DNA from 2 places in the Microbacterium sp. GbtcB4 genome. Region 1 is predicted to be linked to the other one. Evidence: predicted binding sites of a transcription regulator. Region 1 holds the regulator's gene; the other holds the start of a gene.

The links. Region 1 encodes HrcA, which represses chaperone genes, less so after heat shock. Its sites were predicted from a motif close to TTNGCACTCGNNNNNNNCGAGTGCNAA; they were not measured.
Region 2: the regulator HrcA is predicted to act here: its motif matches at 1,643-1,669, upstream of groL (chaperonin GroEL).

Annotation. Positions count from the first base shown of each region.
Region 1 is NZ_JAGXJJ010000004.1:84,237-87,640, forward strand. It holds gene KVS71_RS08135 (16S rRNA (uracil(1498)-N(3))-methyltransferase) at 1-546, opposite strand, end outside; gene dnaJ (molecular chaperone DnaJ) at 549-1,661, opposite strand; gene hrcA (heat-inducible transcriptional repressor HrcA) at 1,698-2,729, opposite strand; gene hemW (radical SAM family heme chaperone HemW) at 2,837-3,404, opposite strand, start outside.
Region 2 is NZ_JAGXJJ010000003.1:198,132-201,535, forward strand. It holds gene groL (chaperonin GroEL) at 1-1,606, opposite strand, end outside; gene KVS71_RS06875 (LytR C-terminal domain-containing protein) at 1,731-2,297, opposite strand; gene KVS71_RS06880 (DUF3263 domain-containing protein) at 2,364-2,624, opposite strand; gene KVS71_RS06885 (DUF2332 domain-containing protein) at 2,634-3,404, opposite strand, start outside.

The DNA of each region.
Region 1 (3,404 bases):
CAGCGCGGAGAGCCGCGCGGGCGCGGTCGGGTCGAGCAGGAGCACCCGCTGCGTCGCCGCGCGGGTCGCGAGCTGTGCGGTCGTCTCCGGGGCGGCCACCTCGGGTACCCAGGCACGGTGCGCCTGCTTCGCGGCCTCACGGACGATCGTCGCCCAGCGCTCGCGCCCCTTCACCGCCTTCGGTCCCTCCCAGCGCGACACGCTGCGACCCGCCTGCCACGGCACGACCTCGTCGACACCCAGTTCGCACGCGGCCTGCACGGCGAGCTCGTCGCGGTCGCCCTTCGCGAGCGCCTGCACGAGCACGAGGCGCGGACTCACCGGCTCGTGCTCGACGCGCTCGGTGATCCGGACGTCGACGCGCGACGGCGACACCTCTTCGGCGACGCCGGTCAGCCAGACGCCCCGGCCGTCGCCGACCGTGACGGCCTCGCCGACGCGAAGCCGCCGGACGACGGCCGCATGCTTCGCCTCGGCACCGGTCAGCGAGACGAAGCCGCCCGCCGCAGCGTCACCCGCGGATTCGACGAGGAAGTGCAGGGCCACGATCAGTGGGTGCGGAAGCGGTCGCGCAGCTTGGAGAACAGACCCTGCTGGAACTGCGCGAGCTGCGGGCCCGGCGCCTTGTTCTTCTTGGCGAAGTCCTCGATGAGCTTGCGCTGTGCGGAGTCGAGCTTGGTGGGGGTGACCACCTGCACGCCGACGCGGAGGTCGCCGCGCTGGGTGCCGCGCAGCGGCGTGATGCCTCGCCCCTTGATGGTCAGCACGTCACCGGACTGCACACCGGCGCGGATCTCCAGGTCGACCTCCCCGTCGAGACCCTCGATCGAGGTCTCGGTGCCGAGGATGGCATCGGTCATGGACACCTCGAGCGTGGCGAGCAGGTCGTCGCCGTCACGGCTGAACGCGGGGTGCGGGTTGACCGTGACCTCCACGTAGAGGTCGCCGTTCGGGCCTCCCGCGCGGCCGACCTCACCGGAGCCGGGGAGCTGCAGCCGCAGTCCGGTCTCGACGCCCGCCGGGATGTCGAGGGACACCGTGCGGCGCGAGCGGACGCGTCCCTGCCCGCCACAGGTTCCGCAGGGGTACGGGATGGTTGTGCCGTAGCCCTCGCAGGTGCCGCACGGCTGGGAGGTGACGACGTTGCCGAGAAGGCTCCGCACCTGACGCTGCACGTGCCCCGTGCCGCCGCAGATGTCGCAGGTGACCGGCGACGTGCCTTCCTGACAGCACGAGCCCTGACAGGTCTCGCAGAGCACGGCCGTGTCGACCTCGATGTCGCGGTGTGCGCCGAAGACGACGTCGCCGAGGTCGAGGGTGACCCGGACGAGCGCGTCCTGACCGCGCTCTCGCCGCGATCGCGGACGGGCGCCGCGTCCGCCGCCCTGTGACGCACCGAAGAACGTCTCGAAGATGTCGCCGAAGCCGCCGAAGCCGCCGAAGTTGTTCGCGCCGTCACCGCCGCCCATGTCGTAGCGTCGGCGTGACTCCTCGTCGCTGAGCACGTCGTAGGCGTGCGTGACGAGCTTGAACTTCTCCGCGGCTTCCTCGCCCGGATTCACGTCCGGGTGGAGCTGCCGTGCCAGGCGCCGATACGCCTTCTTGATCTCATCGGTGGAAGCGTCCCGGGACACCCCGAGAACCTCGTAGTGGTCCGCCACAATCGCCCTTCTGCGTGTGTTTCCGTGGGGGCCGCCTCAGCGGCCGGCCTCGTCGTCGTCGAGCATCCGCGACAGGTAGCGAGCGACCGCCCGTGCCGCCGCGAGGTTGCTCGGATAGTCCATCCGGGTGGGCCCCATGACACCGACCCGCGCGGTCCCCGAGGGCGCCGCGTAGTTGCTGGCGACGATCGACGCCTCGCCGAGCCCGAAGGAGGCGTTCTCGGTGCCGATGCTCGCCGCGAGGCCGTGCTCGTCGGGCACCATCTCGCTCATCAGCCGCAGCAGCGTGACCTGCTCCTCGATGGCCTCGAGGAGGGGGTGGATGCTGCCGCGGAAGTCCTGTTCCCGCCGCGCCAGGGTCGCGGCTCCGGCCATCACGAGCCGCTCCTGCCGGAAGCCGCCGAGTTCGTCGATCACGACGCCGGCGACCGCGCGGAGCACACGATCATGGGGCGTCTCCTCCGTGGCGAGGAGCGCCTGAAGTCGGTCGGAAGCCGACGCGATCGCCTGCCCGGTGATGAGGGCGGACAGTCGCGCGCGAAGCACCGCGAGGTCCGCTTCGTCGATCGTGTCCGGCAGTGCGGTGATCCGCTGGGACACCCCGCCCGCGTCCGTCACGAGGACGATGAGGAGCCGGTTGGGGGCCAGCGTGACGAGCTCCACGTGGGTCACGTGCGCTCTCGCGAACGACGGATACTGCGCCAACGCGACCTGTCCGGTGAGTTGAGTGAGCACGCGCACCGTCCGGACCATCAGATCGTCGAGGTCGGCCGGGTCGGCGAGGAACGACTCGATGGCGGAACGCTGCGCGGTGGAGAGCGGGCGGAGCTGGGCGAGGTGGTTGACGAACACCCGGTAGCCCTTGTCCGTCGGCACGCGTCCGGATGACGTGTGCGGAGCCGTGATCAGCTCCTCGTCCTCCAGCTGCGCCATGTCGTTGCGGATGGTCGCCGCCGAGACGCCGAAGGAATGACGGTCGACGATGGAACGACTGCCCACGGGCTCGTGCGTCTCGACGTAGTCCTGCACGATCGCGCGGAGGACCTGCAGCCCTCGCTCTGTGACCATGGCTTCCCCTTCCCGCCGATCGGATGCTGGCACTCTGCCGCCCTGAGTGCCAATCCTACCTCCTGCGATCGGGAGATCTCCGAAGGCGGACAGCCCGGCGTCGCGGCTCAGTCCGTCAGCTCGCGCACCACGGCATCGGCGAGGAGGCGGCCGCGGAGCGTGAGCTGGACGCGCCCGCGGATCGCCGCCGCCGCGTCGATCAGGCCGTCGGCGATGAGCCCGGCCACCCGATCCCTGTTCTGCTCCGGGACGTCTGTCACCGCGATCCCCTCGCGGATGCGACTGAGGAGGAGGATGCGCTCGAGCGTCTGCGCGTCCGGGTCCGGCCTCTCGCGCCCTGCCGCCGGCGACGACGAGGCCGCCAGCCGCTGCGCGTAGGCGGCGGGATGCTTGACGTTCCACCACCGGAGTCCGGCGACGTGGCTGTGGGCGCCGGGGCCGAAGCCCCACCAGTCGCTCCCCCGCCAGTACGCGAGGTTGTGGCGCGACCGCTGCCCCTCGCTGCGGGCCCAGTTGCTGACCTCGTACCACTCGAACCCGGCGGCGGCGAGGCGCTCGTCCGCCAGCTCGTACATGTCCGCCTGCAGGTCGTCGTCCGGAGTCGGCACCTCACCGCGACGGATCTGTCGCGCGAGCTTGGTGCCGTCCTCGATGATGAGGGCATACGCGGAGACG
Region 2 (3,404 bases), on a different contig from region 1:
CGCCCGTGGGGTCACCCGCGGGAGCAGCAGCCTTCTCGGGCTTGTCGGCGACGACGGCCTCGGTCGTGAGGAACAGGCCGGCGATCGACGCGGCGTTCTGCAGCGCGGAACGCGTGACCTTCGCCGGGTCGATGATGCCCTGTGCGAACATGTCGCCGTACTCGCCGCTGGCGGCGTTCAGGCCCTGGCCCGCGGGGAGCTCGGAGACCTTGTTGGCGACGACACCCGGCTCGAGGCCGGCGTTCAGCGCGATCTGCTTCAGCGGAGCCTCGATCGCGACGCGCACGATGTTCGCACCGGTCGCCTCGTCGCCCTCGAGCGAGAGCGCGTCAAGCGCCTTCGTGCCGGACTGGATGAGCGCGACGCCACCACCGGGGACGATGCCCTCCTCGACGGCGGCCTTCGCGTTGCGGACGGCGTCCTCGATGCGGTGCTTGCGCTCCTTGAGCTCGACCTCGGTCGCAGCGCCCGCCTTGATGACGGCCACGCCACCGGCGAGCTTCGCCAGACGCTCCTGCAGCTTCTCGCGGTCGTAGTCGCTGTCGGTGTTCTCGATCTCGCGACGGATCTGCGTGACGCGACCCTCGATCTGGTCGGCCTCACCGGCACCCTCGACGATCGTGGTCTCGTCCTTGGTGACGATGACCTTGCGCGCACGACCCAGCAGGTCGAGCGTGGCGTTCTCGAGCTTCAGGCCCACCTCTTCGGTGATGACCTGGCCACCCGTGAGGATCGCGATGTCCTGCAGCTGCGCCTTGCGACGGTCGCCGAAGCCGGGAGCCTTGACGGCGACCGACTTGAAGATGCCCTTGAGCTTGTTCAGCACGAGGGTAGCGAGGGCCTCACCCTCGACGTCCTCGGCGATGATGACGAGTTCCTTGCCGTCCTGGATCACCTTGTCGACGATCGGCAGGAGGTCCTTGATGTTGGAGACCTTCTGGTTCGCGATGAGGATGTACGGGTCTTCGAAGACGGCTTCCTGGCGCTCCGGGTCCGTGACGAAGTACGGGTTCAGGTAGCCCTTGTCGAAGCGCATGCCCTCGGTGAGCTCGAGCTCGGTGCCGAAGGTCTGCGACTCCTCGACGGTGACGACACCCTCCTTGCCGACCTTGTCGATGGCCTCGGCGATGAGCTCGCCGATCGCGGGGTCGGCGGCGGAGATGGAGGCGGTCGCGGCGATCTGCTCCTTGGAGTCGATCTCCTTCGCCGTGCTCAGCAGCTCCTCGGTGATGGCGGCGACGGCCTTCTCGATGCCGCGCTTGAGGGAGATGGGGTCGGCACCGGCCGCGACGTTGCGCAGGCCTTCGCGGACCAGGGCCTGGGCGAGGACCGTGGCGGTCGTCGTGCCGTCACCGGCGACGTCGTCGGTCTTCTTGGCGACCTCCTTGACGAGCTCCGCGCCGATCTTCTCGTACGGGTCGTCCAGCTCGATCTCCTTGGCGATGGAGACACCGTCGTTCGTGATCGTGGGGGCGCCCCACTTCTTCTCGAGCACGACGTTGCGACCACGCGGGCCGAGGGTCACCTTGACCGCGTCGGCGAGGATGTTGAGGCCACGCTCGAGGCCGCGGCGGGCCTCCTCATCGAAGGCGATGATCTTTGCCATGAGTTTTGTCGTCCCTCCTGGACGTAGACGGTGGGTTTAGCACTCAGAGTGAGAGAGTGCTAACGCCATTCTGGCACTCGACACCATCGAGTGCAAGCCGCGTCGTCCGGGAGTCGGGCGACGGTCAGGGCGCGGGAGTCTCGGGCACCGATGCCGCCCGGTCGACGCCGATCACGATGGTGAGCTGCTTCTGCCCGTCCTCCGTCTGGCCGGCGTAGTAGTCGCTCTGCTGTACCTCGGCGCCGCCGATGACGCCGGCGAGGCCCTTCGCCGCCTCCTCGTCCTCGGCGCTGACGTAGTAGACGGTCGTGGTCTCGAAGTCGTCGCTGGCGCTGTCGCTGGCGAGCACGGTCGCCGCCGCCCACCCGGCGTTGATGAGGGTGTCGCGCATCTGTTCGTCCAGCCCGCTGTCGGGGGTCGCGTTGAGGATGAGCACCGAGTAGGTCGGGTCGATCACCCCGGTCTGCTCAGGCGTGGGAGCCGCGGACGACGTCGGCTCCGGAAAGAGGTCGATCCGTCCCATGACGACCAGAGCGCCGAAGATACCGGCGATGATGAGCACGAGAGCGGCGACGAACGACCACAGGAGCACGACCCAGCCGTTCATCCCCGGAGCTTCGGCGCGGTGTGCTCCCACACGTCCGGTGGAACGGGGAACCTCGTCGAAACGGTCACGGGGGGGCTTGGACACCCCTCGATGCTAGCGGCACGTCGCTGGCAAACCGTTCCACGACGAGCCCGACCCCGCAGGATCAGGTCATCCGGTGAACCCGGGGATCCGGGACGTGCGCCGGGCGCTTCTGGCGTCCCGCAGTCGACGCAGTCGGCGGACGAGGATCGGATCGAAGGCGAGGGCCGCCTCGGAGTCGATGAGACGGGCGAGCAGCTGATAGTAACGCGCCGCGCTCATGCCCAGTCGCGCACGGATCGCCTCCTCCTTCATACCGCCGTGGCGCGGCCAGGCGGCCTCCAGGGCGAGGATCGCGCGATCGCGTTCCGTGAGGTGGTCAGCGGGCATGCCCTCAGATTAGGTCGTGGTCGACGGATCGCCCGCGCGCCACTCCCACCGGGCGCCGAGCGGGTCGGCAGCGGCGCGCACCCGCCCGTCGAGCGCGACGACGAAGCCGGGCCAGGCCTCCGCGACGATGGGTGGGTCCCAGACCCCGAGGAGAGCAGGCGGGTCGATCGTGACCCAGCGCGCGGGCAGCGCCGCGATCGTCTCGATCAGCGCCTCCCGCTGCTCCCGGGGGATGTGTACGAGAACCCCGGGGGTCGTGATCACCAGCGTGGCATCCGCCGGAGCGGCTCCTGCCAGCTCCTCCAGATGGGCGGCTGCGTCTCCGGCGACGAGAAGCGGCGGCTCGGCGGCCGCGATGTCGAGGGCGGCGGTGATGCGCTGCTCCCTCCCCACCTCTCCCGGCCACACGAGGGCCCGCAGCCAGCGCCGATCCTCTTCGTCGGCCGCGTCCAGCGGGGCGAGGTCGATCCCGGCGCGCCACACCACCTCTGGCATGCGCAGCGGGGGGAGGTCGCCGGTGACGGTGCTCTCCAGTACCACGGTGGAGGGACCGTCGAGGGGGTCGAGCGCGCGACGAACGGACCCGCCGTCGTCGATGAAACGGTACGAGTAGCGATCGGGATAGAGGCAGAGGCCGGCGGAGGCGCCGACCTCCAGCAGCGCGATCGGGCCCTCGATCTCGGAGAGCACCGGAAGCAGTGCCGCGGTGCGGAGGGGCTCGTTGGTCTGCAGAGCCCGCCTGGTGCATTCCTCGACGAGTCGAGTGGCATTGGTCAGGAC